DNA from 3 places in the Cupriavidus sp. HY129 genome. Region 3 is predicted to be linked to each of the others. Evidence: predicted binding sites of a transcription regulator. Region 3 holds the regulator's gene; each other region holds the start of a gene.
The links. Region 3 encodes FNR, which switches genes on or off when oxygen is low (the NO sensors DNR and NnrR bind a similar motif). Its sites were predicted from a motif close to TTGATNNNNATCAA; they were not measured.
Positions count from the first base shown of each region.

Region 1: the regulator FNR is predicted to act here: its motif matches at 8,623-8,636, upstream of K6G35_RS26380 (universal stress protein).
Region 2: the regulator FNR is predicted to act here: its motif matches at 8,352-8,365, upstream of hemN (oxygen-independent coproporphyrinogen III oxidase).

Region 1 covers NZ_CP083255.1:2,247,477-2,257,957, reverse strand. Annotated here, with positions in the region: gene K6G35_RS26425 (AAA family ATPase) at 1-273, shown strand, start outside; gene K6G35_RS26420 (DUF58 domain-containing protein) at 291-1,295, shown strand; gene K6G35_RS26415 (FMN-binding negative transcriptional regulator) at 1,553-2,203, shown strand; gene K6G35_RS26410 (SDR family NAD(P)-dependent oxidoreductase) at 2,237-3,037, opposite strand; gene K6G35_RS26405 (GlxA family transcriptional regulator) at 3,182-4,123, shown strand; gene K6G35_RS26400 (helix-turn-helix domain-containing protein) at 4,144-4,917, opposite strand; gene K6G35_RS26395 (universal stress protein) at 5,318-6,142, shown strand; gene K6G35_RS26390 (MBL fold metallo-hydrolase RNA specificity domain-containing protein) at 6,247-7,605, shown strand; gene K6G35_RS26385 (universal stress protein) at 7,657-8,505, opposite strand; gene K6G35_RS26380 (universal stress protein) at 8,704-9,156, shown strand; gene K6G35_RS26375 (response regulator) at 9,187-9,831, opposite strand; gene K6G35_RS26370 (sensor histidine kinase) at 9,828-10,481, opposite strand, start outside.
Region 2 covers NZ_CP083254.1:3,407,950-3,418,430, forward strand. Annotated here, with positions in the region: gene K6G35_RS15720 (bifunctional cytochrome P450/NADPH--P450 reductase) at 1-1,119, opposite strand, end outside; gene arfB (alternative ribosome rescue aminoacyl-tRNA hydrolase ArfB) at 1,340-1,744, opposite strand; gene K6G35_RS15730 (FAD-binding oxidoreductase) at 1,792-3,183, opposite strand; gene K6G35_RS15735 (enoyl-CoA hydratase) at 3,403-4,197, opposite strand; gene K6G35_RS15740 (hypothetical protein) at 4,468-4,848, shown strand; gene K6G35_RS15745 (YMGG-like glycine zipper-containing protein) at 4,858-5,091, shown strand; tRNA gene K6G35_RS15750 (tRNA-Arg) at 5,269-5,344, opposite strand; gene K6G35_RS15755 (c-type cytochrome) at 5,771-6,670, shown strand; gene hemN (oxygen-independent coproporphyrinogen III oxidase) at 6,788-8,290, opposite strand; gene K6G35_RS15765 (ABC transporter substrate-binding protein) at 8,524-9,720, shown strand; gene K6G35_RS15770 (ATP-binding protein) at 9,744-10,481, opposite strand, start outside.
Region 3 covers NZ_CP083254.1:2,048,619-2,059,099, forward strand. Annotated here, with positions in the region: gene rluB (23S rRNA pseudouridine(2605) synthase RluB) at 1-1,574, opposite strand, end outside; gene scpB (SMC-Scp complex subunit ScpB) at 1,603-2,511, opposite strand; gene K6G35_RS09275 (sulfite exporter TauE/SafE family protein) at 3,063-3,830, opposite strand; gene fnr (fumarate/nitrate reduction transcriptional regulator Fnr) at 3,916-4,641, shown strand; gene K6G35_RS09285 (hypothetical protein) at 4,725-4,970, opposite strand; gene K6G35_RS09290 (hypothetical protein) at 4,967-5,203, opposite strand; gene ccoG (cytochrome c oxidase accessory protein CcoG) at 5,217-6,746, opposite strand; gene ccoP (cytochrome-c oxidase, cbb3-type subunit III) at 6,802-7,716, opposite strand; gene K6G35_RS09305 (cbb3-type cytochrome oxidase subunit 3) at 7,713-7,880, opposite strand; gene ccoO (cytochrome-c oxidase, cbb3-type subunit II) at 7,885-8,550, opposite strand; gene ccoN (cytochrome-c oxidase, cbb3-type subunit I) at 8,568-10,016, opposite strand; gene ccoS (cbb3-type cytochrome oxidase assembly protein CcoS) at 10,188-10,334, opposite strand; gene K6G35_RS09325 (heavy metal translocating P-type ATPase) at 10,337-10,481, opposite strand, start outside.

The DNA of each region.
Region 1 (10,481 bases), on a different replicon from region 3:
GTGCAGGCCACGCGCGATCCCGCGCGTCTCGACGACGATCTGAAACGCTGGATCGAGGTGGGCGTGAGCCCCCGTGGTTCGATCGGTCTCGACAAGGTAGCGCGGGCGATCGCCTGGCTGCGTGGGCGCGACTACGTCACTCCCGAGGACGTGCAGGCGGTGGTGCACGACGTGTTCCGGCACCGGCTGATCCTCTCGTACGACGCCCACGCGGCGGGGGTTAGCGCCAACGCGGTCATCGACCGCCTGGTGCAGCGCGTCGCGGTGGCCTGAGGCCATCCGGCTTCGTCATGAAATCCGATACCGCCGCACTCGGCCGCTCGCCCCAGCACAAGACGCTCCCGTCCAGCGCCACGCCCGGTGTCAATGTCGACACCGCATCGCTGGCCGCGCTCGAAGCTGCTGCGCGGGACTTCCATTTTCTGTCGCGCCAGCCCGTGCACAGCCTGCTGTCGGGGCGCCATGGGTCACGTGTGCGGGGCCGTGGGCTGGCCTTCGAGGAATTGCGCCCCTACCTGCCCGGGGACGACGTTCGGACGATGGACTGGCGCGTGACGGCGCGAACCGGCAAGCCGCACGTGCGGGTCTATGCCGAGGAAAAGGAGCGCCCGGCGCTGGTGGTGGTGGATCAGCGCATCAACATGTTCTTCGGCAGCCGCCGCGCGATGAAATCGGTGGCGGCGGCGGAGGTGGCGGCGCTGGCCACGTGGCGAATGGTGGTGGAGGGGGACCGCGTGGGCGGCGTCGTCTTTGGCGACAAGGAGGTGACCGCGCTGGCGCCGCAGCGCAGCCAGCACGGCGTGCTCCACCTGCTTGGCGAACTGGCGCGCCACAATCAGGCGCTGCGCGCGGACGCCCCGGCCAGCCAGGGCGCCAGCCAGTTGAACGCGGCGCTGCAGCACGCGCTGCAACTGGCCCGTCGCGACTATCTGGTCATCGTCATCAGCGACTTCAGCGGCAACGATGCGCAGACCCGCGACCTGATGCTCGAACTGCGCCGTCGCAACGACATGCTGTCGGTGCTGGTCTATGACCCGTTCCTGCTGAACCTGCCCGATTCCGGTCACCTCGTGGTCAGCGACGGTGAACTGCAGGTGGAACTCGGCTTTGGCCGGGAGACGCTCCGGAGCGCGATTCACCGCTTCGCGGACGATCACAATGCGTCGCTGGTCGAGTGGCACAACGGCATTGGCGTGCCGCTGCTCCCGATATCGGCAGCCGAGGATACGGCGCTGCAACTGCGCCGGCTGCTGGGATATCCAGCCGATGCGTCGCCGCGGCGCGGCAAGGCATAGGACGCAGCTTCGGGCTGGATGTGCAGTCCAAGCACTCTCAGTTGGCCCTTATGACCGCGTAGCACAACTGGCGGGGACCCCAGCCGAAAATCAAGCAACCGCTTGATCACCCTCTGGTTCGGTGGGTTCGATGCCGCTGAGCCTACAGTTCTCCATCAGCGTGTGGGCGATAACCGCAAACTGCGGCTACACTCGGCTCCAGTTTCCGATGACAATGCTTGCATTCCGAACCCAACACACCCACGCCCCGCACGCTCATGTACGTCCCTGCCCATTTCGAAGAATCGCGCCCCGAGGCTCTCCATGCGTTGATGACCGCGTATCCGTTTGGCACGCTGGTCACGCATGGCAGGAACGGTCTGGATGCGAACCACATTCCCTTCCATCTCGAGCCCTCGCAAGGGCCGAATGGGATGCTGAAGGCTCACGTTGCCCGCGCCAACCCGGTCTGGCAGGACGTGGCGAACGGTGATGAGGTACTGGTGATTTTCCGTGCCGCTGATGCGTATATCTCGCCGAACTGGTATCCGAGCAAGCACGAGGCCCATAAGCAGGTGCCCACGTGGAACTACATGGTCGTGCACGCGCACGGTCGCATCACGATTCGCGACGATGAGCGCTTCGTGCGCGGTGTGGTAGCCCATCTGACTCGCACGCACGAAGCCACGCAACCCAGGCCGTGGAAGATGTCCGACGCCCCGTCGGATTTTGTCGACACGATGCTCAAGGCGATTGTCGGCATCGAAATTGAGATCACGCGCCTGGAAGGCAAGTTGAAGCTGAGCCAGAACAAGGAAGTGCGCGACATCCGTGGCGCCGGCACGGCGCTGGCCGAGCAGGGCAGCACGATGCTCGGCGAAGCGATGCTGGCCCGCGCAGATGCCAAGGAGCGGGGCGAGACCCAGTAATTCCCGGGCCTCCCACCCTTTACCTTCCGCCTCTCAGCGTCCCGTCGCGTACCGGGGCGCCGGAGTGTTGGTCGATAGCTGGCCCGCCATCGCCTGGCGCGCGCCTTCATATGCATTCCATTGCTCGATCGCGTGCAGCGGTGGAATCGTCACCAGCTCGCCGCGGTCGAAGCCTACCAGTGCCGCATCGACCATCGCTTCGGCCGGCATGACGATCGCCTTGTCGAGATGTTCGATCGGCAGGCCACCGGTTTCCCAGAAGTCCGTGGCGGTCGCCCCCGGCAGTACTGCCTGCACGCGCAGCCCCTTGGCCGCGAGTTCGTGGTGCAGCGACTGGCTGAATGCCAGTACGAACGCCTTGCTGCCGCCGTACACCCCGTTCAGGATTTCGGGCGCGATGCCGACGATCGACGAAATGTTGATGATCGCGCCACGGCCGCGCGCAACGAAGCCCGGCACGGCGGCATAGGTCAGGCGCGTCAGCGCGGTGACGTTGAGGTCGATCATCCGGCTCATGGCATCGACGTTGCTGTCGAGCAGCGGCGTGTGCGTGCCGACGCCTGCGTTGTTGACCAGCAGCGTGATGCTGGCGTCCTGCCGCAGCTTTTCCTCCACCCGCGCGAGCGATTGGCGGTCGTTGAGATCGGCCGGGAAGACTTCGACCACGCGCTGCGTCTCGTCAGTGATGCGCCGCGCCAGGGCATCGAGCTTGTCGCGATTGCGGGCGACGAGGATCAGGTCATAGCCGCGCCGTGCCAGGCGGTCCGCGTAGATGGCGCCGATGCCCGAGGATGCGCCGGTAATCAGGGCCGTGCCGAGATGGATTTGCGTCATGGTGTTCTCCTTGCGATGTCGTTGCGATGGGGATCCGAAAATCGGGATGCGTCGAATCCATGCGTTGCATCGTAAGGCGGCTTGACGATGGCAGAAATGACGATTATGGTCATGTTTTAGGACATAAGCCCAACGAGGCCAATCATGCACAACATCGGCTTCCTGCTGACGGACGGTTTTCAGGTGATGGCGCTGGCGACGCAGAGCGTCTTCGAGTACGCGAATCTTGTGGCCGGCGAGCCCTTTTACCGCATCAGGAATTTCTCGATCGACGGTGGGCCGGTAGTCTCTTCGCTGGGGATGACGGTAGAGACGCACGCGGCAAGCACGCGCGTGGCGGTGGATACCTGGGTGCTGGCCGGCGTTGGCGACCCAGTCGCGCAGCCAACACCCGCACCGGTACTGGCGTTCGTGAGCAAGGCGGTGCCGCGTGCGCGCCGGACGGCGTCGATCTGCACGGGGGCGTTCATCCTGGCGGAAGCCGGTCTGCTCGATGGCCGACGCGCGACCACGCACTGGGCCTTCGCGCGCGACATGCAACGGCTCCATCCGGACATCAAGGTGGAGGACGATCGCATCTACATCGTCGATGGCGCGATCTGGACGTCGGCGGGCATGACGGCCGGCCTGGATCTGGCGCTTGCGATGGTCGAAAAGGATCTGGGCGCGGATATCGCGCGATCGGTCGCCCACAAGCTGGTGATGCACCAGCGGCGCTCGGGCGGACAGTCGCAGCACTCGGAGCTACTGGATATGGCGCCGAAATCCGACCGTATCCAGAATGCGCTGGATTACGCGCGCAAGAATCTGAGCCAGGCACTGACGGTGGAGGAACTGGCGGAGACGGTGCATCTGAGCCCACGCCAGTTCAGCCGCGTATTCACCGCGGAGACCGGGCAGTCGCCGGCCAAGGCGATCGAGAATCTGAGATTGGAAGCGGCGCGACTCATGATCGAACAGAGTCGCCACCCGCTGGAAGTCGTGGCGCGGGAAGCCGGCTTTCGAGACCGGCGCCATATGCGCGAGGCATTCCTGCGGGGGTTCGGCGTGCCGCCGCAGGCGGTGCGGCGGGAGGCCCGTGAGTAGCGGGCGCCGGTGTCAGCGGCTCAGATGGCCGCGAGCGCCTCGATATCGAACAGTTCGATGCGCTTGCCATCCACGCGGATCAGCCCTTCGCGCTGGAACCGGGAGAACGTGCGGCTGACCGTTTCGAGCTTGATGCCGAGGTAGCTGCCGATTTCCTCGCGGGTCATGCGCAGCGTGAAGTCGCGCGAAGCATAGCCGCGTTCCTGCAGGCGGCACGACACGTTGATCAGGAATGCTGCTACACGCTGTTCCGAAGTCATGCCCGACAGCAGGATCATCTGCTTGGACTCGCGCAGGATCTCGCGGCTCAGCATCCGATGGAAATGCTGTTGCACGCTCTTGACGTCGCGGCAGAGTCCTTCGAGCGGTGAGAACGGCAGCACGCAGACTGCACTGTCTTCGAGCGCGATCGCGTCGCAGTCATACTCGCCTTCGCCAATCGCGCCAAGGCCGACCGTTTCTCCCGGCAGGAAGAAACCGGTCACGTGCTCATGGCCGCCGGCGTGGGAGGCCACGGTCTTCAGCGATCCCGAGCGGACGGTGTAGAGGTTCTGGAACTTGTCGCCGGAGCGGTACAGGTATTCGCCACGATGCACCATGCGCCAGTGGCTGACCACGGCTTCCAGTTGCGGAAGCTCCTCCGGTTCGAGAGACGATGCGATGCAGAGGCGGCGCAGGCCGCAATCCATGCAGCGCGCCTGGAAATGCCGCGCCGTGCCCGGCGCGTGCGCATGTCCGGTGCATTCCCCATCCATTCCTGCTTCGACGCTCGACCCCTCTACCACTTCATACATGATGCTCTCCCCTGGGGTCGTCAGGCGTTCACCGCCAAATCAAGGTTCTTTGATCTGAATAACTCCCCATCTGCGCGGAAGTATGCCTTGTGATCGGAAAGGCTGAAATCAGCGTCGGCTGATACCTGTGTCAGGGTCTGGAGTGCACTTGTCAGGTTAACCTGACAGGCCAGACATTACCTACGTGCGGCACAGGTGCTCCCGATAGTCGAGGCAAGGTAGATCGCCTTCGACTGAGTCCTCCTTCAGGAGGTTGATTGCCGCGGCTTCTACCGACAATGTTTGGTTTCCCGGCTGTCATGTATTTGACTTGAGGCAAGCGCGGAGCATCTTTGACGATTAAAGTGCACAAGACGGTATCCATTCTTGCCGCCCGATCGCCCCCTTGCCTGGAGCCCCCATGGATTTCAAGACCATTCTCGTCGATCTTGCCGCTGATCCGGCGCGCGATGCGCGTCTGGATGCCGCGCTGACGTTGGCGTCGCTATTCACCGCCCGCGTCATCGGACTGACCGCTACTGGCACCTTGCTGGATCCATTCCGGAGCGCCGGTGAGGAGACCGCGCGTTATCAGCAGATGCGCGCCGACATGCTGCGCAACCTGAAACAGGCCGATGCCGCCGCGCTCGATGCGGCAGTGGCGCGACGTGGGCGGGGCATCGAGATTTCACACGTGGTGGTCGAGCAGGAGGCGGGCTGGGCGTTGACCTCGCGCGGTGTCAGCAGCGATCTGATTTTGCCGGCGCCACCGTCGCTGGCGCACGATACGCCGGCGCTGATGGCCACTTCCGCCGAGTATGTGCTGTTGAACTCTGGCCGCCCGATTCTGGTAATACCCCCCGACGTCAGCCTGGTGCCGGGCGGCACCGTCGTGGTGGCCTGGGACGGCCGGCGCGAAGCTGCGCGCGCCATGAGGGATGCGTTGCCGCTACTGGCTTTGGCATCGCGTGTGATCCTGCAGGTGGTGCTCAGCGGCGCGGGGCCGAACGAGCATGGCGCGGCCGAGGCCGTGCGCTGGCTGGCCGATCACGGCGTCAGCGCTTCGCTGCGTATCGACGAGGGCGCATCGCCAGCCGACAGCCTGATGCGCGTGACGCGCAACGAGGCAGCCGATCTGCTGGTGAGCGGCGGCTACGGCCACTCACGGCTCGGCGAACTCGTCATGGGCGGAACCACGCGCACGCTGCTGCGCAACGCACCGGTGCCACTGCTGATGTCGCATTGAAGCGCGTGACACGTACTGTTCTGCCATCGCTCCAAAGCCAGTGACAGGATCTGGCGATATTGACAACACCGCTACTGACGACGCCAACACCAACATCACAGACCATGCACATCCAGTTCCTTGGGGCTACGGACACCGTGACCGGTTCGCGCTTTCTGCTAGACACCGGAGAAGCGCGGGTTCTGATCGACTGCGGACTGTTTCAGGGCTACAAGGCCCTGCGGCTGCGTAACTGGGATCGCTTTCCGATCAGCCCGGGCAGTCTCGATGCCGTGGTGCTGACACACGCGCATATCGACCACAGCGGCTATCTGCCCTTGTTGGTGAAGCGCGGTTACAAGGGGCGCGTGCACTGCACGACGGGAACCGCGGAGCTTTGCGGCCTGCTGCTGCCGGACAGCGCCCATCTGGCGGAAGAAGACGCCAACTATGCCAATCGCAAGGGGTATTCGCGTCATCAACCGGCGCTGCCGCTCTATACCGTGGCGGATGCCATGCATGCGCTGGAGCATCTGAAGCCCGCGCCTTATAGCAAGCGGGTGACAATCGCACGCGGTGTGGAAGCGGAGTTTCATCGCGCGGGCCATATTCTTGGCTCGTCCAGCGTGACGATCCATGCCAAGGGCCGGCGCATCCTGTTCTCCGGCGACCTCGGCCCGCAAGATGACATGCTGATGCGGCCGCCGGAGCCACCCACCGCGGCGGATTACCTTATAGTGGAATCGACTTACGGTGACCGCCTGCATCCGGAAGGCGATCCCATCGAGCTGCTGGCCGATATCATTCGCAAGACCGTTGCCCGGGGCGGCAGCGTGATCATTCCCGTCTTTGCGGTTGGGCGTGCCCAGTTGCTGCTGTATTGCCTCTACCGGCTGCGCCAGCGACGGCGCTTTCCCGATGTGCCCATCTACCTGAACAGCCCGATGGCCATCGAAGCCACGCGGATTCTCTCCGAGCACTCGGACGAACTGCGCATCGACCCCGAAACGTGCGCGGCTGCCTGTTCGGTGGCGATTCCAACCCGAAGCATGGAGGAGTCGATCCGCATCAACCGGGTGGATCAGCCGAAGATCATCCTGGCTGGTAGCGGAATGCTGACGGGCGGGCGCGTGGTGCATCACCTCGAATCGTTCGGGCAGGACCCACGCAGCACTTTCCTGCTGGTGGGGTTCCAGGCGGCCGGAACGCGGGGTGCGACGCTGGCGTCCGGCCAGCGCACGTTGCGGATGCACGGGCGCGAAGTCGAACTGCGTGCTTCAGTCGAACAGATTCGCCATTTCTCGGCACATGCCGATGCGGATGGGCTGATGGACTGGATGAGTGCCATCGGGACGCCGCCACGGCAGACGTTCATCGTGCACGGCGAGCCCAGTGCCGCCGATGCGCTGCGCCAGCGCATCGAGCATTCGCTGCATTGGGATGTCACGATGCCCGAGTACCGGGGTATCTATACGCTCGACTAAGCGTTCGACTAAGCGTTCGACCGGGCGACCGAGCAAGGCGTGCCGGCGCGGCTAGTAGGAAAAGAGGGTGGGAATCGTGGCGTGACGAAGCACGGTGTCCGTCACGCCACCCAGCAATTCCTCGCGCAGCAGCCCCCGGCCATACGCGCCACAAACCAGCAGGTCGGCGCGGCGCTGGCCGGCGATGGCAAGCAGTGACTCGCCGATATCGGCCGATCGTTCCAGCACCATCTCGACCATGCTCGCGTGCACGCCATGCCGAGCCAGCCAGTTTGCCGCGTAGGCGGGCGGGGAGAGTTCGGCCTTGCGGCGCGCGTACGGAGGAATGCAGGACACCACGTCGACCTGGGTGGCGCGCTTGAGCAACGGCAGCGCGTCATGCAGCGCGCGCGCGGATTCGCGGGTGCCGTTCCAGGCCACCACGATCGAGCCATAGGGGAAGGTGGAAGCGTCCGGCAGCGGCCCTTGAGGAATGACCAGCACCGGGCGGCCACTCGAAAGAATGGCCGTCTCGACGAAGTGCCGGGCTACGTCGCTGTCGGCGTTCAGTCGGTCGGGCTGGCCGACGATCAGCAGGTCGGCCAGCCGGCCTTCGCACTGGATGGCGTCGGTGGGCGCGCCCTCGCCGACGCGCCAGTCGACGGCAAACGTCGCGGCTTCGGTGGCGATGTCGAAGGCTTCCCGGGCGGCTTCACATGCGGCGCCAAGATCCGGCGCGTATGCCTGGCGCTCGCGGCGGCCGTCCGCGGTGCGATAGACCCACGCTGGCTCGTCCGCGCTCAGCGAAAGCAGGCCGATCAGCGTGGCGTTGAACGATCCGGCCAGCGCCACGGCATGACAGAGCCGGGCCTCCACTGATTGCGAGGCATCGACGTGGACCATGATCGCCGAGATGTCCATATGGTCTCCTGAAAAAGCAAGGCGCTTCGGCGCCATTTGGGTCTCAAATGTATGCGTGATGTGCCGCGTATGGTTGCGACAGATCAAGAGCGCCTGATTCGGTGGACTCGGGTCATCTTGCGATACATCAACCATGGAGCCTTGGCACGTCCTATGCTGGGTCAGTGAGGGCACGTGGCCCGGACTGAGGAGACCGATATGTATGAACGCATCCTGGTTGCCGTGGATGGCAGCCCGTCTTCCGACCTGGCCATTGCGCAGGCAGCCGGGCTGGCCAAGGGCCTGGGCGCGGAGGTGAAGGTCCTGTTCGTGGTGGACGAGGGCGAAGTGTTCCTTGAGGCAGGTTTCGTCAATCCGCAGGACATCCTGAATGGACTGACGGACTTTGGCAGGAAGGCCCTTGCAGCCGCCGCTCACCGTCTCCAGGACGCTGGCGTGCGGTTTCAGACCGAACTGGCAGAGAAGTCAGCGGTGCCGGGTGACATCGCTGGCGCGATCGTCGGCTATGCCGACCGCTGGCCAGCCGATGTGATCGTGATGGGTACACGCGGCCGACGCGGTGTGCGCCGCATGATCATGGGTAGCGTCTCTGAAGGTGTGGTGGCCAAGACCAGCAAGCCGGTGCTGCTGATTCGCGGCGAGTCGGCCTGAACGACGGGGCTGTGGCCGGGGGCCACGACGTTATAGCTTGTCTTCGTCGCCGAACAGCCTCGCCTCGATCGCATAGCGGACCAGTGCGGCGTCGCTGCGAAGCTGGAGCTTTTCCATCAGGCGCATCTTGTAGGTGCTGACCGTCTTGGCGCTGACGCACAGCGCGGCGGCGATCTGCGTCAGCGACTCGCCATCGACGATGCGCCGGAATACCTCGAGTTCACGATCCGACAGGCCTTCGTGCGGCGCATCGGGCTTTTCCTGCAGGCCCAGCGCCAGCTTTTCGGCCATGGCGGGGCTGACGTAGGTGCCGCCCGCGGCCACCTTCCTGAGCGCCTCGACCAGTTCCGTCGCCGCGCTTTCCTTGGTCAGGTAGCCGGCCGCGCCCGCACGGAAGGCGCGGACCACATACTGTTCCTCGGCGTGCATCGTCAGTACGAGGATCCGTAGTGCCGGATGATCGGCCCGCAGTTGCCGGATCAGTTCCAGCCCGTTCCGGCCGGGCATCGACAGGTCCAGCAGGATGACATGCGGGGACAGCTCGCGCACGAGCTGTGGCACCTCGGTACCGCGGGCTGCTTCGCCAACCACCTCGAAGTCGCTGGTGCGTTCGAGGATATGGCGCAATCCGTTGCGCACCACAGTGTGATCGTCTGCAATGATCACGCGAATCATGCCTGGGTCTCCTTGCAATCCGGATGACCCGGAAAAGTGACGACGAGTTCGAAGCCGTCGCCGGGCGAATGTTCGATGGACACCGTGCCACCCAGCAGGCGTGCCCGTTCCCGGATGCCAAGCAGGCCGAACGAGCGGCGCGCGCCATCCTTCGGCTGGCCGTTCCAGCCGCGCCCGTCGTCGTGCACGCGCAGCACGAACTGGCCGTGATCGTGATCCTCGTCCTGGTTCTGGTGGGTCAGCGTCACCCAGGCCTCGCTGGCGTCCGCATGATGCACGACGTTGTTGAGCGCCTCCTGGACGATCCGGAATACAGCGGTGGCGGCTTGCTCGGTGACGTCGATTTCCTCCGGCGTCCGCGTGCTCACCGAGATCGCGTAGCGCCGGCTGAAATCCTTGGCTAGCCAGTCCAGCGCGGCGGCGAGGCCCAGTTCATCGAGCAACGCCGGGCGCAGATCGGACGAAATCCTGCGCACGGCGGCGATGGTTTCGTCGATGACGGTGTGCATGGCGCTGACCTGTTCGAGCGCGCGCACGGCGCCGCAGTCCGCACGCAAGTCGGTCTCCAGCATCACCAGATCCATTTTCAGCGCGCTCAGACGCTGGCCCAGATCGTCGTGAAGCTCGCGCGCGACGCGCCGGCTTTCGTC
Region 2 (10,481 bases), 1.4 Mb from region 3:
CGGATCGCGATGCAGCGCAGTCAGCACCACCGAGATGCGACGGTCCTTGCGCAACCGGTAGCGGCCGCCCAGCACCACGTCGTCGAACGGCGCCACCGCGAAGGCGGGTGCGGTCGGCCACAGCCGCAGCGTTTCCTTCAGCACGCGGTCGAGCACGGGCATACGCGCCAGATCGGCATAGACCGGCGGCGCATCGCCGGGCAGCACTGTGTCGACTTCGGCATACGCCTGCGCCAGCACGCCCGGATTGCGCAGCAGTTCATAGAGCGCGAACGTAAGCAAGCCGCTGGTGGTTTCGTGGCCGGCAATCAGGAACGTGATGACCTGATTGCGGATGTTGGCGTCGTCAAGCCGCCGGTCCGTCTCGGGATCGCGCGCTTCGAGCATCAGGTTCAGCAGATCCATGCCCGACGTTGGCGACACGCGCCGCTGGCGAATCACGTCATCGACCAGATTGCGCATATACGCAATGTCCTCGGCAGCCTGGCGATGCGCGCGGCCCATGAAGCGATCCTGGATCGGCAGCCGCGTGAGCTTCTGCATCGCCTCCCCCAGCGCGCCGACCATCGCCACTACGAACGGATCGAGTTCGTCACTCGCAAACGATGCGAAGTCGTACCCGAAGCCCGCCAGCGCGATGGTGTCGAGCGTCAGACGCGTCATGTCGTCCGCCACGGCGATATCGGCGTCCGGGCCCTGGCGGTCCCATTTGTCCACCAGCCGGTTGGCCACACGCAGCATCACGTCGAAGTAGGCCTTCATCGCTCGCTGGCTGAACGCCGGCATCAGGATGCGATGCGCGCAGCCCCAGTTCGGCTCGTCGCTGTGCGCGGTGAACAGGCCGTCGCCGGCCATGTCGCGCAGGTAGGACAGCGGCGGTCCGATGATCTTGCGAAAGCGCGTGGCGTCGCACAACTCGCTGGCCAGCGCTACCGACGACACGAACGGCACGCGCTTGCCGGCGAAGTCGAGTTCGAAGATGCCATCGTGGTGGCGGCTGCGCGCCAGCAGATGCTGGCCGACCTCGCCCGGCGTGATCTGGAACAGGTTGCCGAAGATCGGCCAGCCCGGATCCCGGGGAATCGGCTCGAGGGCAGCGGCAGGTGTTGCAGTGGACATGGGGGAAGCGCCTTGTCGCGCGTGAATGTCATCAGGAAAGCTGCCGTCGACAATCGCCAGATTCGGCGGCGAAGTCAACGCTTTGGCGCCGAGGATGCACTCCAATCGGCACTTCTGTCCGCTCCGCCCCGTCCGTTTGAAATGTTTGTTCGAATCCCGGGCGCGCGACACCGAACCGACTACCTGATCGGCTACCGGCATCAAATGCCCGATCGATTCCCTAATCAAACACCTTGCCGCGCAGGGCCTTGACCTGGCCGCGCTGGGTCTTGGCCTCGATCCGGCGCTTGCGCGACGCCAGCGTCGGCCGCGTGGCCCGCCGTACGCGCGGCGGCTCCGCCACGCTGCGCACCAGTTCGTGCAGCCGCCGGATTGCCTCTTCCCGGTTCAACTCCAGGCTGCGATGCTGCTGGGCCTTGATGACCACCACGCCGTCCCGCGTGATGCGATGGTCGTGCAGCGCCAGCAGCCGCTCCTTGTGATCGGGCTCCAGCGACGACGCACGCACGTCATAGCGCAGATGCACGGCGTTCGACACCTTGTTGATGTTCTGCCCGCCCGCGCCCTGGGCGCGGATCGCGGTGATGTCGTACTCCTGGTGCGGGATAAAAAAGTCGTCGGCCATGCGCCGCATCATAGCAACGCGTGGCCGACGATGTGGAGCAATCGGTATCAGGCCGCTGGCGCGATGTTCTGATTCGTGGAGAACAGGTTCTGCGGGTCGTAGGTGCGTTTGATCTGCGCCAGACGGGCGTAGTTCGGGCCATAGGCCGCGCCGATGCGCGCGGTTTCATCGTCGGTCAGGAAGTTGACGTAGACACCGCCAGTGGCGAACCTTTCCGTGGCGCGGAAAAAGTCGCGCGCCCAGGCGATACAGGCGGCGTCCTCGTCGGGACGCTCCCACCGCGCGTGGACGTTCAGCACATAGCGGGCGTCGCGATGGTGATACGCGGTGGCTTCGGGCGCCACGCGATTGGCCACGCCGCCCACCTGCCCGACGAAGATGTCCGCCAGCGGCGACGGTAGCCGCAGTGCGAAGTCCGTCATGGCGTCGATCGCACCATCCTCGAGCCGCGTGAAGTTGTGCGACTTCCAGTAGTTGCGGGCGCCCGGACCAAGCAGCGCGTCGAAGGCCTGTTGCCACGCGGTGTAAGGCATCTGTCCGACGTGTTCGCCCACGGTTTCCCCGAACTTGCGCAGCGGTTCGATCGCTTTCTCCGCGGCGGCCGGATCGCCGTCGTGGAACACCGCCAGCACCACCACATCCTTGCCATGCGCGGAGGCCGGCAGGAAGGGTAGCGGCGGCGCTTTGCGCAGCACGACCCAGACGTTGAGATCCTCCGGCATCGTCGATTCCACATAGGCGCGGTATTGCCGGAGCACGGTTTTCGCCTCGACCGCGGGGAAGACCAGCAGGCCCGCCGTGATCATCGGCCCCACGGGATGCAGTCGGAACTGGAAAAGCGTCACCACGCCGAAGTTGCCGCCACCGCCGCGCAACGCCCAGAACAGCTCGGGCTCGTGTCGCGAGTCGGTCCAGTGACGCGTGCCGTCAGCGGTGACGATCTCGCAGCCCAGCAGGTTATCCACAGTCATGCCGTACTTGCGCGTGAGCCAGCCGAAGCCTCCACCAAGTGTCAGCCCAGCCACGCCGGTGGTCGAATTGATGCCGAGCGGCGTGGCCAGTCCCTGCGCCTGCGCCTCATGGTCGAAATCGGCGAGCGTGGCGCCGGGACTCACCCACGCTACGCGTTCGAGTGGGTCCACGTGGACGGTACGCAGTTGCGACAGGTCGATAACGAGACCGCCGTTGCAGATCGCGCTGCCAGCGATGTTGTGCCCGCCGCCCCGCACCGCGAGCACCAGGCCACGGTCGCGCGCGAAGCCGACGGCCTGCATCACGTCGGCTGTGCCCGAACACTGGACGATGATCGCCGGACGCCGGTCGACGGTGGCATTCCAGACCGTACGTGCTGTCTCGTATCCCGCATCGGCGGGGAGCAGCACCTTGCCGCGCACGGCGTGGCGCAGCATGTCGATATGATCGGTGGTCAGGGTGGGCATGGCGGTACCTCCACAAACATGCCCGGGGCTTTGGAATTCGCACCCGGAAGAGATATCCATGCAAGGCACGCGCCAGTGGGCGGAAAGCCGCATCGGCGCTGGATTGTCTCAATGTCCGGGGTAGCAACACCGCCGCGAGTTGGCACGACCCGTTGCAAAGTTGGGACGGCGTGAAAGGGACATCCGCACGCCCGATACGGTCACGCAGGCCGACAAATCTTATCGCTGCCAGCGAGGGGGACGCTTCTGCAGGAACGCATCGATGCCCTCGCCCGCGTCCTCTTCCATCATGTTCCGCGCCATGACGTCGCCCGCGAATGCATAGGCATCGCCCAACGCCATCAGGCGCTGGCGATAGAACATCGCCTTGCCGTAGCGGATCGCTGCCGGGCTCTTGGAGAGAATCGCCTCCGCCTTGCGCGCCACGGCGGCATCAAGCTCCTGCTCGGGCACGGCCTCGTTGATCAGGCCCCAATCCGCTGCCGTCTCGGCATCAATGAAGCGGCCGGTCACGAGCAGGTCGAACGCGCGCTTGGTCGAGACATTGCGCGACAACGCCACCGATGGCGTGGAGCAGAACAAGCCGACGTTGATACCGGACACCGCGAACTTCGCCGCGACCGACGCAATAGCCAAGTCGCAACTCGCCACGAGTTGGCAGCCGGCGGCCGTGGCAATGCCGTGCACCCGCGCGATGACCGGCACCGGCAACGCCTGGATCGCCTGCATGACCACGCTGCATTGCGCGAACAGCGTGCGGTAGTAGGCCAGGTCCGGGCGACCGCGCATCTCGCGCAGATCGTGCCCGGCGCAGAACGCCTTGCCTTCGGCGGCCAGCACGACGCAACGTACCGAGTCGTCCCGGGCGATGTCCTCGAAGGCCACGCGCAGCGCTTCGAGCATGGCTTCGGACAGCGCGTTGAATTGCTGCGGCCGGTTCAGCCGCAGCGTTGCCACGCCATCATGGGTCTCTCGTAACACGAAGGGGTCAACAGCCTTGCCGCCGGATTCCATTTCCACGTCTGCGCTCCGTCAAGGGGTGAGTGTCCAGGTTCGGACCTGCAGGAATGTCAGGTCAACTCGGGCGGATATCCGGCCGGCGAACCATCCAGACCCTATTCGACACCAGAACAACGCTGGAATCCACTGCCTGGTTGGCCACCGTGCGCGTCTTTTTGCGCACTTTCATTCGCCCGCAGTGACCTGGCAGACACCGGAACAGCGACTAATATGGTGTTACGCACCAGCCCCGTGCGGTATCTACAACAGCGGAGGGAAATTGCAATGGCAAGAAGACTGAGCTGGCTCGCAGCAACGGCAACGGCATGTGTCGTGATGACGATGGGCCAAAGCGCCCTGGCCCAGGAGATTCCACTGGTCACCGGCAAGCAATGGACACAATCGACCGAACAGATGAAGAAGGCCTATCTGGTGGGCATCGCCAATCTGGCCCAGGTGGAATCGGCTTACTACGCCGACAAGCCGCCCGGCGACACTCAGAGCATCATGCCCCGTCTGTCGAAGGGGCTCAGGGGCCATACGCTCGATACCGTGCGTCAACGTGTGGATAACTGGTATGCGGCGCACCCCGACCAGCTTTCGCGGCCGGTGATCGAGACGATCTGGTTCGACATGGTCATTCCCGGCCTGCAACCCCAAAAGTGAGGTGATGCCATGAAACGACTTCAACAGCTTGGTGTGGTGCTGGCCATCGTCGGCGCCGCTGGGTGTACGAACATGACGCCGCAGCAGCAAGGCACGGTATCCGGCGCGGCAATTGGCGCCGCGGCCGGCGCGGGTATCGCGGCGATTGCCGGCGGCAGCGGCTGGACCGGCGCCGCCATCGGCGCCGTCGCAGGCGGCGTGGCGGGCAACATCAAGGGCAACAAGCAGCAGAGCTGGTACTGATCTCCCCTTGTCCCTGTAAATCGCCCTTGCGGCGATCGGCGCGGATTCGGGTACGCACGGCATTGGCCCGTGCGTATCGGGTCCGCGCCTTTGACTTCTGGCATCGGGCGACGGAAATCCAGCTATGGCCGGTGCGCAGCCTGAGTTGAAATCACTTCGGAAAAGTCTTGCTGGGATTGGCGCGCCCGGCTGGGATCGAACCAGCAACCCCTGCCTTCGGAGGGCAGTACTCTATCCATTGAGCTACGGGCGCGATGTGGGCTTTGCTGACAACGGGCGAGTGCCGCCGTCGGAAAGTCGCATAGGATACTCCGTTTGACCCGGCCCGTCCATGCGGGTTGCGCCGGTTAGTGCGATTACGGGTCTCCACGGGTCTCCCAGCCGCCGCTTTTGGCCCCCGGAGGCCATGTCTTGCGTCTATAATCGGCTCCTATTTGCGTCGCCAGAGAGACGTACCCGGGACCTGAGACAACCCGGACGCAAAAACGACAGATTCATCCCCGAAAACAGGGACGCTATCCAGACGAGGCCAGGCCGAAACGGCCAGGCGCGTGGACGTGGGCAGTTGAAGCCGCGCTGCGACGCCAGAGTCGTCCGGATAGCGTCTCCGAGGGCCAGACAAAGCAAGCCGCCCCCAACGTGCTGTGCAATAGGTTTCCCGCAAAATCGAGAGTTCTGTATGAGTGACGTCCACCAAGAAAACGACCACCACGAGTCGCCAATCAAGACCCCCAAGCAGCTGATCGTTGTCGTGATCGCAGCGTTCCTGATCCCGATCCTCGTCATCATCCTGCTGGTCAACTTTGTCGGACACGGCACCCGCGAAGGCGCCGGCTCAACACAGTCTGCCGAGGCAATCAACGACCGGATCAAGCCCGTAGCCTCGCTCGAAATCAAGGACCCTAACGCACCGCGCGTCCTGAAGACCGGCGAAGAGGTCTACAAGGCCGTCTGCGCAGCCTGCCATGCCAGCGGTGCCGCTGGCGCGCCGAAGTACGGCGTGGCGGGTGACTGGGCGGCCCGCATCGGCCAGGGCTTCGACGGCCTGATGAAGTCGGTGCTCAACGGCAAGAACGCGATGCCTGCCCGTGCCGGCACCACCCCGGATGACCTGAGCGACTACGAACTGGCCCGCGCCGTGGTGTACATGGCCGACGCCGGTGGCGCCAAGTTCCCTGAGCCGGCAGCCCCAGCCGCTGGCGCACCGGCCCAGGCCGCCGCTCCGGCAGCCGACGCACCCGCCGCTGCCCCTGCTGCTGCAGCGCCTGCCGCCGCCGCGGCTCCGGCCCCTGCTGCTGTTGCTGTTGCTGTTGCTGCTGCCGCACCGGCCGCCGCTTCGGCTGAAACGGGCAAGAAGGTCTATGAACAAGTCTGCGCGGCTTGCCACGCCTCTGGTGTGGCCGGCGCGCCGAAGTTCGGCGACAAGGCCGCCTGGGCGCCGCGCCTGAAGGAAGGCATGGACGCAGTCCACAACTACGCGCTGAAGGGCAAGGGCGTGATGCCGCCGAAGGGTGGCTATGCCGGTCCGGATGCCGACGTGATCGCCGCTTCGAACTACATGGCAGAGGCCGGCAAGTAAGAGCGAATGACAGTGACGCCGGGGGCAACCCCGGAAGTCACCCCGGCTCCACAAAAAAGCCCGCGAATATCTCGCGGGCTTTTTTTATTGGCTCATTTGCCGAGCATCAAAATTTCTTTAAACGACGCGTGAGTAGCGCACCAGCGGGATGACCTTCGCGTCGTTGGCCGCCGGAGTTGCGGGCTTGGGACGCAACGCGTCTTCACGCAGATAGTGGTCGAACACCATCGCGATGCGACGCACCAGCAGTCGGCCCAGCGGCGTGATCTCGATCCGGTCCCGTGTGCGCCGAAGCAGATGGTCCACAGCCAGCTTGTCCAGGTCGGCCAGTTCAGCGGCGAATTTCTGCGCGAAATCGATGCTGTGCGCGGCTTCCACGGCAGGAATATCGAGCGTGCCGTTGCACATCAGCTCGCCGATGATGAACTTGCGCAGACGGTCGTCTTCCGAGGTCTCGAACCCGCGCACGATCGGCAGTTGGCCTTTGTCGAGCGCGGCGTAGTACTCGTCCGTGGTGCGCGCGTTCTGCGCGTAGTGACCCGCCACGGCGCCGATCGCCGAGACCCCGAAGCCAAGCTGGTCGTAGCCTGCGTGGGTGGCATAGCCCTGGAAATTGCGTTGCAGCCGGCCTTCACGCTGGGCAATGGCCAGATCGTCATCCGGCAACGCAAAATGGTCCATGCCGATATAGACATAGCCAGCGGCGGTCAGGCGCTCGATCGTCGATACGAGGATGTCGAGCTTTTCCGCGGCAGGTGGCAATGCGGCGGGATCGATGCGGCGTTGCGGTTTGAACACATGCGGGAGGTGCGCGTAGCTGTAGACCGACAGGCGGTCCGGGCGCATTTCCAGCACGCGGTCGATGGTTGCCGAGAAGCGTTGCGTGGTCTGGTGCGGCAGTCCGTAGATCAGGTCCATGCTGATCGAACGGAACCCAAGGCGTCGCGCGGCCCGCACCACGCCGTTGGTTTCCTCGTACGACTGCACCCGGTGGATGGCCTGCTGCACTTCGGGGTCGAAGTCCTGCACGCCGAGGCTGATCCGGTTGAAGCCAAGTTCGCCGAGCAGGTCCATGCGATCGTCGCCCACACGGCGCGGGTCGATCTCGATCGCGTGCTCTCCCTCAGGCAGCAGTTCGAAATGCTTGTGCAACGCCGACATCACGTGGCGCATTTCAACGGGATCGAGGAACGTCGGCGTACCGCCGCCCCAATGCGACTGCATAACCGCGCGGCGCTCGCCAAGCTGCTCGGCGGCCATGGCCATTTCGCGTGCCAGATAGTCGACGTAACGCGCGCTGCGGGTGTGATCCTTGGTGATGATCTTGTTGCAGCCGCAGTAGTAGCAGATGTTCTCGCAGAACGGGATGTGGACGTACAGCGACAGTGGAGCCGGTGCGTTCGCGCGGCAGGCATCCAGGGCGCGCCGGTAGGCGGCGTCGCCGACTTCACCGTGAAAGCGGTCGGCGGTGGGATACGACGTGTAGCGCGGGCCGTTGCCATCGATGCGGCCGGCAAGTTCGCGGAAGTCGGCGAGTGCGGTGCGGTCGAAGGCGGTCGACGGGGATGCGAGGCCGGAAGGGATAGCGGTATCGGGGGTGTTGGACGTGGGGGCGGACATGATTGTGGTGCTTTCTAGGCGGAAGTACGTCCGATCCTATGCCTCGCCCGGGACTGCCATCTTGATAAGCATCAAGGCCACGTCATGCGTGCGCCCGCCAGCCCCGCCGAGGTGGGGAGCCAAGTCGCGTGCAAGTCACGGGAACGTCATGAACCGCCGATAGTCTCGGCCCGGTCTCGCTGCCCTGCGCTGCGAGACATCCTTTCCCCTCACACCGCTTCCGAACCACTGCCATGCGCCAAGCCCCACCGCAGTCGATATCGTCATGCGCGCCCGCGTCCGCAGGGCGTCGGCGCACGCTCGGCACGCTCGGCACGCTCGGCGCACTGGGTTCGCTCGGCGCGTTGTCATCACTGGCCGGGATCGCACCGCTCACCGCGTTCGCGCAGCCCGCGCCATCGGGCGCGCGCCGCCAGCTTGTCGTCGGCCAACTGGTCGATCGCACCGGCCCGCAGGCCGATCTTTCGCGCGACTACCTGGCCGGCGCGAAGGTGCTGTTCGATGCGTACAACGCGTCCAACGGCAGCCTGCATATCGTCCACGTCGCGCGCGATGCCGATACGAATCCGCGTGGCGCCACGGCCCAGGCAGTGGCACTCGCCGACAGCGAACATGCCGAGGTGCTGTTCGGGCCCGGCGATGCATTGCTGCCCGCGCTCGCAGCGTCCACCGAGCTGTCGCGCCGTGGCGTGCAGATCGTGGCACCGCTGTCGGGTCTCTCACTGAATGCCGAGAACGTCTGGTTCACCCGCGCCGACTATCAATCCGAACTGGACGCAGCGGTACGTCAGCTACGCGGCTTCGGACTGACCGCGGTAACGCTGGCGGTCTCTCCCGATTTCGCGGCGGGCACGCTCGCTGCAGGCACGCCCTGGCTGTCGCGGCTGGAGAAAGCCATGTCGGTACAGACGGTGCCGCTCACGGGCAACTTCGACGAGAGCGCGCGCCGCATTGCGGCGGGCCGTCCGGGCGCGGTGATCGTCGGCGGCGACACGCTGGCCTACGGCAGCCTGGGTCGCGCGCTGGCTGCGCAGAACTGGTACGGATTCCTGGTGGGGTTGTCGGCCGTCAGCCCGGTGTCGGCGCGTGAAATCCTCGGTACAGGCTATGCGGGCGGGATGGTGGTGACGCAGATCGCGCCGGGGCCGCAGGAATCGACGCTGCGTGTGGTGAAAGAGCATGTCGCGCGCATGAAGCAGTACCTCGACGAGCCGCCCTCGCCCGCCACGCTGGCTGGCTACATTGGCGCCGCGTGGCTGGTGCGCGCGGCCAGCGGCATCAAGGCGTCCGGACCGGTAGAGCTGCGTCGCGCGCTACAGACGCGCGTCGACGTTGGCGATTTCACGCTCGACTTCACGCGCGGACTACGCGGTTCGCAGTACGTGCAACTGGCACCGATCAACAAGAGCGGTGTGCCCCAACGCGCCTGAGCGATCGACGCGCCGACGCCCCGTCAGGCGCGCGGCAGCACGATGCGCACGCGCAGGCCGCCCTCGGTGCGGTTGGTCAGCGTCAGTTCCCCGCCGTGCCGCGCCACGATGTCGGCGGCGATCGCCAATCCCATTCCCACGCCACCTGTAGCACGGCTGCGCGACGACTCCACGCGATAGAACGGCTCCAGCACGCGCTGGAGTTCCGCGGGCGGAATACCCGGGCCGTTATCGGACACGTCGATGATCACGCGCTCGGCGCTGTCGGTCAGCACGATATGGGCGGCGCCGCCGTACCGGTGCGCGTTCTCCACCAGATTGACCACCGCGCGGCGCAGTTCGGCCGGGTACGCCAGCAGCGGCACGGCGGTGCCGGAAAGCCGCACGTCCTGACCCATTTCCTGTGCATCGTCGACGATGGCCTGCAGCAGTGCCAGCACGTCCACGCGCTGGCGCGGGCCGGCGGCATCGTCTCGCTCGCGCAGGTAGTACAGCGTGGCGTCAATCAGTCCGTTCATCTCGGCCAGATCCTGGCGCAGACGGTAACGCACGTTGTTGTCCTCGATGCGCTCGATGCGCAGGCTCATGCGCGTCAGCGGCGTGCGCAGGTCGTGCGACACCGCCGCCAGGAAGCGCGATTGCTGCGCCAGCTGGGTGCGGATGCGCTGCTGCATCAGGTTCAGTGCCCGGGTAGCGTCACGCGCTTCGGCTGGGCCCGTCTCCTCCTCCAGCGGTGGCGCGTGGACGTCCTGCGCCAGCCG
Region 3 (10,481 bases):
GCATTACCACCCCGGCCACCGCTCTTCTCGTAGCGCGGCAGACCATCCATGCCGGTGTGCATCGGCATGCCCGCCAGCGCTGCTTCTTCGCGCTGCTTGCGGCCGCCAACCTTCGTCACACCCTTGCCGCCGCTCTGGGCTTCCTTGGACGGCGCCTTCAGTCCAATGTTGGCCATCAGGCCGCGCACATCCGTCGGATCCAACTCTTGCCAGCGACCGCGCTTCAAGCCGCGCGGCAGCAGGAACTGACCATAACGCGTGCGGATCAGGCGCGACACGGTCAGACCAACGGCCTCGAACATGCGACGCACTTCGCGGTTACGGCCTTCGGTCAGCGCCACGTGATACCACTGGTTCACACCCTCGCCACCGCCATCGGCGATCCGCAGGAAGTTTGCCTCGCCATCATCGAGCTGAATGCCATGCAGCAGTCGCTGACGATCGGCTTCGGCCAGTTCGCCCAGCGTGCGCACTGCGTATTCGCGCTCCACGCCATAGCGCGGGTGCATGAAACGGTTCGCAATATCGCCCGACGTGGTGAAAATCAACAGCCCTTCGGTATTGAAGTCGAGGCGGCCGACCGCGACCCACTTGCCGTTCTTGATGCGCGGCAGGCTATCGAAAACGGTCGGACGGCCTTCCGGATCCGACTGGCTGACGATCTCACCGGAAGGCTTGTGATAGAGCAGCACGCGTGGAGGCTTGGTCGTCACCTTGCGGTGAATCAGCTTGCCGTTCACGCGGACCTGGTCGGTCGGCAGAATACGCTGGCCGATGTGGGCAGGCAGACCATTGACCGACACACGCCCCTGCAGGATCAGCTCTTCCATCTCGCGGCGCGAGCCAAGTCCACCCTCCGCCAGGACTTTGTGCAGCTTGGGCGCGTCGTCGTCAGCGGACAGTTCGCGCACCGGCTTGGCCTTGGTGCGCGGCACGATCGTGTCTTCCTGATCGAACTGCTCGGAAATCACGAAGCGGAACAGATCCTCGCCACCGGCAGCAGGCTTCGCGCCGCCCTTGCCGGCTTGCCGACCGGGCTTGTCGCCCTGGCGCTGCTCGACACGCTGGTCGCCCCTGTCAGCACCCGGCTTGCCACCAGGCTGTTGACCCTTGCGCTGACCGCCCTTGTTACGGCGACCCGGCTGTTGCGAGGCTGGCTTGTTGTCGCCATCTACCAGCGCAGCCTTGCGTTGCGGCTGCTGACGGCGCTTGCGAGCCCCTTGCGCGGACTGATCCGATCGCGGCTGCGCGTCGCCACCTGCCTCCTCGGCACCGGCAACTGCTTGCGTATCGGCGGCCGGCGCCGGCTTGCGACGCCCGCGGCCACGCGCGGGGGCAGCGGCCGGCGAAGCATCGCCGCCTTCGCCAGACGACGAGGGCTCGGCATCGTCGCGCCCCGTTTCCCGGCCATCGCGGTCCTGCGCCGACTGGCGACGGGAAGCCACTAGATTGCGCAGGCCGCGGCGCAGCCCCTTGCGGCGGGGCGCGCCTTCGGCGCCGTTACCCTCGGGGGCAGCGCCGGTGTCGCCCGGCACGTCCGGCTGGCGGACGTCTTGCTCAGCGGAATCAGACAAAGTATTCACTATCGATGTTGCATGTTGTTCAGTTGGACACGCGCTCGTCGTCGTCCTCGGTCGCCAGCGGCATATCACCGTCGGGGGCCGGAACTGCGGCGTCTTCCTGCGAGGAAGACTCTGTGTCCACATGGAATCCGTTGGCCAGAGCCACCGGCGCGTCATCGCCTTGCCCATCACCCTCGGGCAACTGCGCGACGCTGTCGTTCTGTTCGTTTTCATTGCCGGCGGCATCGCTCGCGCCACCGGACAGATCTTCGGATTGCGGCTCGACCGACAACTGCTCAACTGCCGGCTCACCCGTCTCAGCCACTTCTACGGTGGCCTCCGAAAAGGCCTCCTCGTCACCAGCAGGCGGATTCGCCGTCGCGACCGCTTCGAAATCGATGGCCTGCTGATCCAGCAGAGCCGCCTGAGCCTGGGCCTGGGCATCCTCGAGCGGCGGCAACTCATCCAGCGAGCGCAGACCAAGATCATCCAGGAATGCCTTGGTCGTTGCATACAACGCGGGGCGACCAGGCACGTCCCGGTGACCGATGACTTCGATCCAGTCCCGGTCCTCAAGCTTCTTGACCACCTCCGTGCTGACCGTTACGCCCCGGATCTCTTCGATGTCACCGCGCGTCACCGGCTGGCGATACGCGATGATCGCTAGCGTTTCCATCACGGCACGCGAGTACTTCGGCGGCTTCTCCGGGTTGAGCCGATCAAGAAACTCGCGCATCTCGGGGCGGCTCTGGAACCGCCAGCCGCTGGCCAGGGCCACGAGCTCCACCCCGCGCTGCTGCCAGTCGTTGCGCAGCTCTTCGAGCAGAACCCGGATGGTGTCGGCACCGACGTCGTCGGCGAACAACCGTCGCAGATCACCAACGCGCAATGGCTCCTGCGCACAGATCAGCGCGGTCTCGAGGACGATCTTCGCCTCTTGGGTATTCATGTGATTGTGTGCAGCCTGTCTTTGCACCTGCTTCTGGACGAATCCTGAAGCACTGGAGATTGCAGATACAGCGAGGCCTGAGCCACCGCCATCTCATCGCGCAGCCAACTCGCAGCTTTTCGCAGCGGAGCCGTGCACCTCATTTTCTTTGCATCGAATTGCCGGGTCGTTCCGGCAGGAGATCGTCCGGGGCTGACAGACTACGCCAGTCAACGGACCTCTTGCGTCGCACCCTCTCCCTTTTGGGGTGGACATTCACCTGGACAATCAGATCGCCAAGGCGGCAAGAAACAATCGATATCGGCCCAGGCAACTTCGCCTGGCACCAGCGCCACCTCTCCACACAGCCCCATCGGACTTTGGAACCAGATCTTGTGAACCGGATGAACTGTGGGGACGATCCCGGCAAGCCAGACCTGCCCAGACCCCCTGGGCACACATCCCAGATCGGGAATGCAGCCCCGGCGACGCCACGAGCGCATCGGAGCGCGATACCGTGGTTTTCGCGATTGTATGGCATTCCAGCCCCGCCCTGCAACCAGCAAAAAAGTCTAGAACACGACGCAGAAGCCGTGATTGGCCAGCGTATCGGGCAGCCAGACGGCGCGTGCGACACCCAGCGCCCCAAAACCGATCACAACAAGCGCGGCGCCCACTCGAACGCCGGGGCGGCGCGACAGTTGCCGCAGGTAGCCCGACAAACCCGAGATCACCAGCAGGTTGGGCAGCGTCCCAATGCCAAAGGCCGCCATGACAAGTGCTCCAGATGGCGCATTTCCAGCCAACAAGGCCAGCGCAAGTGCGCCATACACCATACCACAGGGCACCAGCCCCCAGGCCAACCCCATCCCATAGCGCCGCATGATGGGCGCGTGCCGACGCAAGCGAAGCGGCATCTGCATGCCCAGCGACGCGACGCCCCGGACGACATACGAGGCAGCCCGCGCCGCCAGCCGTTCGAGCCATGCTGCACGCATGACGCGGCCCCGCAACAACCACACCCCGGTCAGAACCAGTAACAGGCTGCCCGCGCCATAGAGCCAGCGCTGCACTGGAAGGTAGTCCTGCTTCCAGACTGTCGCACCCACCGCTCCCATCAGCGCCCCAAGCAGCACATAGGTCGTGAGACGCCCGGCGTGCATGACCAGCAGTTCCAGCCACCAGTGAAATCGCGAGCGATGCACGAGGCTAACGACCGCAACAGCCCCCCCGGATTGCCGTTGCTCGACGGCAATGGCAATTCCTCCGCACATGGCGGCGCAATGCACGCCACCAAGCAACGCAAGTGTAAAGACACTGAAAAGCACACCAAATGGCAACTGTTCCTCGCTTCTGCGTCACATCACGCTGTAAAATGCCTGCATCGCGCCTCCATCGCAAGCGCATTCATGCGAGCACCATCAATTGCTTACCTCCATTCCCGTCACCGAGATGTCTCCGCGTTGCTCCACTTGCGCCATGGGCCAGCTTTGCCTTCCCGTGGGCATGTCGCAACAGGACCTCGCAAAGATGGACACGCTCGTACAGGAACGCGTTCGTGTTCACAAGGGCGAAACGCTCTATCGCATGGGCGAACCACTTACCGCAGTCTATGCGATCCGCTTTGGCACATTGAAGACCCACGTGACCATGGAGGACGGACGCACGCAAATCACCGGCTTCCATTTGCCCGGTGAGGTCGTCGGGCTCGACGGCCTCAGCGAGATGCAGCATGCGTCCGACGCCACCGCGCTCGAGGACACAGAGGTCTGCGTCGTGCGATTCGATGACCTGCAATCGCTGTCCGGCACGTTGCCTTCTCTCCAGCAGCAGTTCCTGAGGCTGATGAGCAAGGAAATCTCGCAGGACCAGATCATGCTGATCACTCTTGGCTCGATGCGTGCCGAAGAGCGCCTGGCAGCATTTCTCGTCAACATGTCCGAGCGCCTGTCGATGCGCGGTTACTCGTCGAGCGAGTTCGTGCTGCGGATGAGCCGCGAAGAAATCGGCAGCTATCTTGGCCTCAAGCTCGAAACCGTGAGTCGGCTCTTTTCTCGATTCGCCGAAGCCGGCCTGATTCAGATTCGCCAACGACACGTGAAACTCGTGGACATGGAAGGCATCAGGCAGGTCTATAGCCGAAACTGCTAACGGGCATCGTGGCCAGGAAAACGGCCGTATCGGGAGCAGATCTCCCGGTGCGGCCGTTTTGCTTTCTGCCAGCACTCGAGCCATTACTCGAGTTCGTCGGTCTCCTCGAGCTTGGTTGGCATGGTGTAGAGCGTCAGCCCACTGGACAATGCGCAAAACAACCACGCCACCAGGAAGCCAATCGTGTAGACCGCCTCACGAGACGCTTCCACCTGGTGCCCGAAGAACGTGAGATCGCCCGGATCAACGACCGAAAACACGGTGGCGGTGGCCGCTCCGCCCATCAGAAACGCCGGCCAAAGTACCCACATCAGCCAGCGGAGTCTCATGGGCGCCTCGCAGCCGGCGACGCTACATGCTCCGCCCCCGTTTTCTCCACGACCAGGCCATGACGCTCCACGCCGGAAATCGGCAAATCCGGATGCGTGTTGGCAAGCCAGATGGTCACGCCGCAGCCAATAATTGCAAGCAACGGACCGCTCATCAAAAGCCACGGCCACGGTTCCCTGTACCAGGGCTTGGACTGTTGGGATGTCATTGCGCTCTCCTTGTTTGCTGCCATTTCACCCTCAGCATCACAGATTGCGGGGAACAATGAAACTCGTGGATTGCCTGATATGCGCGTCTCGGCCGTCCTCGCCCTCCGCCGTCACGGTTACGTTGATCTTGTGCGTGCCCTCCTTGGCATCGTCGATCGGCACGCGAATGCGAATCGGCAACAACCGGTTGGACGTTGGCTGCATGGCCTCGGCGGACTTGTCATACTCGACCGTCAGTCCAGTCAGATCGTCGCCCTCAGCCTGCACGCGAATCCGCATCGGCGCTTCCGTGGTGTTGATCACCTGGAGCCGATAGACGTTCTCGATCCAGCGGCCCTCCACTTCCCGGCCCAGCGCGCCGCGATCCCGAATGATGTCGACCTTGATCGGCGACCGCATTGCCAGCGATGCGACGAAGCCCGCCGCCAGAACCAGCCAGATCAGCGTATAGATGATCGTGCGTGGTCGCAGCAGCCGTTTGCGCGCGTCGGATGTCGTCAGGGACTTGCGCATGGCGTTTTCCGACGTGTATCGGATCAGGCCGCGCGGGTACTCCATCTTGTCCATGACGAGATTGCACGCGTCGATACAGGCGCCACAACCGATGCACTCGTACTGGAGGCCATCACGAATATCGATACCGGTCGGACACACCTGCACGCAGATACTGCAATTCACGCAATCGCCAATACCAGCCGCATGGCGATCGGTCTTGCGGGAACGGCTACCACGCGGCTCCCCACGACCCACGTCATAGGTCACGACATAGGTATCGCGGTCGACCATCACGCTCTGGAAACGCGCATAGGGGCACATGTACTTGCACACCTGCTCGCGCATGAATCCGGCGTTGCCCCAGGTCGCAAATGCGTAGAACAGCATCCAGAAGCTCTGCCAGGGTCCTAGCGTGAAATGCAGGACCTCGCTACCAAGTTCCCGAATCGGTGCGAAATACCCGATAAACGTGAAGCCCGTCCACAGTGCGATCAGCACCCAGAGCACATGCTTGGTCGCCTTGATTCGCAGCTTGCGCAGGCTCCAGGGATCGCCGTCGAGTCGGATCCGCGCGATGCGATCCCCTTCGACATGTCGCTCGATCCACATGAATATCTCTGTGTAGACCGTCTGAGGACAGGCATAGCCGCAGAACAGGCGTCCCGCGATGGCGGTGAACAGAAATAGCGATAGCGCAGAAATGACCAGCAGCACAGCGAGATAGATCACATCCTGCGGCCACAGCACGAGACCGAAGATGTAGAACTTGCGCGCGCCGAGATCGAACAGCACGGCCTGGCGATCATTCCACTGCAGCCAGGGCGTTCCGTAGTAAATCAACTGCGTCAGGATGACCAGCCACACGCGCCAGCTCGAAAACGCGCCAGAAGTCGAGCGCGGATAGATCTTGCGGCGGACCTCGTACAGCGCTTCCTCGGTGGTCTCGGCCCCCTTGGGGGGCGGCGCGGGACGCCAAGTGTTGCCGTTACGATCGCTCGCCGACTGGCTTGCAGACGGATCGTTCGAGGCGTGATCGTCCGAGTGATCGGGGGCGTTAAGGGGCGCGCTCATCGTGTTGCCCTCACGCCCCGGTGGGCGGCACGCCGCCCGGCCCCGGGGCAGTTAGTCATTTTGCAGCGCCTCCCGTATTTGAGAGACCCCACACATATGCGGTCAGCATGCGGATGCGCTCAGGCGTCAGAATCTCCTCGTGCGCCGGCATATGACCGTTATGTCCCTTCAGGATCGCGTCGACGATCGTCGCTTCCGAGCTGCCGTACAACCACGTGTTGTCGGTCAGGTTCGGCGCGCCGAGTGCCTGGTTGCCCTTGCCGTTGGCGCCATGGCAGGCCGCGCAGGTCGACTTGAACGTGCTTTCGCCACGCGATGCGCGAATCGGATCCGACGACAGACCAGACAGCGAACGCACGTACTGGGCAGTATCGCCGGCCTGCTTCGCATCGATCGTGCTGGCAAACGATGGCATCACGCCATTGCGGCCCTTGGTGATCGTCTGCTGGATCGTCTCCGGCTCGCCACCGTAGAGCCAATCGTTGTCGGTCAGGTTGGGGAAGCCTCGGCTGCCACGCGCATCCGAACCGTGGCACTGCGCGCAGTAGTTCAGGAACAACCGCTGGCCGATCTCGCGTGCGTCAGGATCCGCCGCCACCTGCTTGATATCCATGCTCAGATACTTGGCGTAGATCTGGTGCTGCGTTTTCTCGGCGGCCTCGCGGTGAGCGGCAAGCTCGCCCTGCGTCGAGAACTTGAGCATACCGGCGTACGATCCCAGGCCCGGATACAGCGCCAGGTAACCAAGACCGAAGATGCAGGCCAGCAGGAACATCCACATCCACCAACGTGGCAGCGGGTTGTTCAGTTCGCGCAGGTCACCATCCCAGACATGACCGGTGTCATCAGTGGTGCTGACACCTTTCGGCATCTTGCGTTGGGAAAACAGCAGCCAGACACACCAGACGATCCCGATGAGCGCGATGGCCGCGATGTAATAACTCCAGAAATCGGAAATGAAATCGCTCATGGCTGTGGGTTCCGGCTTGTAGTTGTGGTTTCGTCAGGCAGGGCAAACGGCAACATCGCCGATTCCTGATTGGCGGCCTGGCGGCCGCCCGACCATGCCCACCAGCAGATGCCAATGAACGTCAGCATCGACACGACGGTTGCAATTGCGGTCACGATCGCCATGGCATCACTCCTTCGCCGGCGCCGGAGCCGCCGCCGAGTCAACGCGCACGTTGCGGCGATTCAGGCCCAGCCCCTGCAGATACGCCACCAGCGCATCTTCTTCCGTCTTGCCTGCCAGCTCTTCAGGCGCACGAGCAATCTCTTCGTCCTTGTACGGCACACCCAGACGCTTCAGCGCGTGCATGCGTGCCTGGATGTCGTTGGTGGGCAACTGCGTCTTCTCCAGCCACGGGTACGAAGGCATCACCGACTCGGGAACCACATCACGCGGATTGCGCAGGTGGATCCGCTGCCAGTCGTCCGAGTAACGGCCGCCAACACGCGCGAGATCTGGACCGGTACGCTTCGAGCCCCACAGGAACGGGTGGTCATACACCGACTCGCCCGCCGTGGAGAAATGGCCATAACGCTCAGTCTCCGCCTGCAGGGTACGCACCTGCTGCGAGTGGCAACCAACGCAACCCTCGCGGATGTAGATGTCGCGCCCCATCAGGCGCAGCGGCGAGTACGGTGTGATGCCCGGATCGGGCTCGGTCGTCGAGTGCTGGAAGAACAGCGGCACGATCTGCACCAGGCCAGCGATGCTGACCACGATGATGGTTGCAATGATCAGCCAGCCGACGTTCTTCTCCAGCGTTTCGTGGGAAAAGAATCCTTGTTTTTGAGACATCGTTCGGTCCTCGGCGATCAGTGGGCGGAAGCCGGCAGGTTGGCCGGAATCGGAGCGTCAACCGCAGGCTTGCCAATGATGGTACGTGCCACGTTGTAAGCCATGAGGATCATGCCGCTCAGGAAGCACAGGCCACCCAGCAGACGGATCAGATAGAACGGATACTTTGCCTTGACCGCTTCGACGAACGCATAGGTCAGCGTGCCATCAGGCTGCGTGGCGCGCCACATCAGGCCTTCCATCACACCGGCGATCCACATCGAGGCGATATAGAGCACGACGCCGATCGTCGCAATCCAGAAGTGCCACTCGATCAGGCGCGTGCTGTACATCTCCTTCTCTCCGAACAGGCGCGGAATCAGGTAGTAAAGCGAGCCGATCGAGATCATCGCGACCCAGCCCAGGGCACCCGAGTGCACGTGGCCGATCGTCCAGTCCGTGTAGTGCGACAGCGCGTTCACGGTCTTGATCGACATCATCGAGCCCTCGAACGTGGCCATGCCGTAGAACGACAGCGCCACCACCAGGAACTTGAGAATCGGATCGGTACGCAGCTTGTGCCAGGCACCGGACAGCGTCATGATCCCGTTGATCATGCCGCCCCACGACGGAGCCAGCAGGATCAGCGAGAACACCATGCCCAGCGACTGCGCCCAGTCAGGCAGCGAGGTGTATTGCAGGTGGTGCGGACCCGCCCACATATACGTGAAGTTGAGCGCCCAGAAGTGGACGATCGACAGGCGATACGAGTAGATCGGACGCTCCGCCTGCTTCGGGATGAAGTAGTACATCATCCCCAGGAAGCTGGTGGTCAGGAAGAAGCCCACCGCGTTGTGGCCGTACCACCACTGGATCATCGCGTCCTGCACGCCTGCATAGGCGGAGTACGACTTCCACATCGACACCGGCATTTCAATGTTGTTGACGATATGGAGGATGGCGATCGTCAGAATGTAAGCGCCGAAGAACCAGTTCGCCACGTAGATGTGACGGGTCTTGCGCTTGATGATCGTGCCGAAGAACACCACCGCGTAGGCAACCCAGACCAGCGTGATCAGGATATCGATCGGCCATTCGAGCTCGGCATACTCCTTGGAAGAAGTAATGCCCATCGGCAGCGTGATCACCGCCGCGATGATGATGGCTTGCCAGCCCCAGAACGTGAACGACGCCAGCGGGCCGCAGAACAGCCGGGCCTGGCAGGTGCGTTGCACGACGTAGTACGACGTGGCGAACAGCGCGCTACCGCCAAATGCAAAGATCACCGCATTGGTGTGAAGCGGTCGCAAGCGACCGAACGATAACCACGGTGTATTGAAATTCAGATCCGGCCAGATCAATTGCGCCGCAAGCAGAACGCCTACGGCCATGCCAACGATCCCCCAAACCACGGTCATGACGGCAAACTGCCGCACGACTCCATAGTTGAAGGTGTCGGCGCGTGAGGACGCGGTGGTGACAGCCATTCAGACCCCCAATGCAAAAAGTAAAAATAAACCTACTGACGGTGTGACTTTAGAAAATCGGCTTACAAGTCGCGTTGACTTTCATCAAGCCACCAGCATCCCTTGCGAACTGCTTGCATTAATTCCGGTCAATGCGCGTTCGCCGCAACGGTCACCTATATGCCTTGACATTCAAGGCTTGTCGTTGTCGAGCAGAATTGCTTCCGCCGGGCGATCGAGATCGTCGTACTGCCCTGCGTGCAATGCCCACCACAGCGCCCCGGCGATCACAGCCACCAGCACCAGGCTCATCGGCACCAATAGATAGAGTGTTTCCATATTCAGGACTCCCTGGCCGGCGCCGCCGCGGCGCGCAACAGGCGCCATGCATTGCCGACAACCAGTAACGACGACACGGACATTCCAATGCCTGCCATCCATGCCGTAACGAGTCCGGTAGCTGCCAGGGGGATCGCCACGACGTTG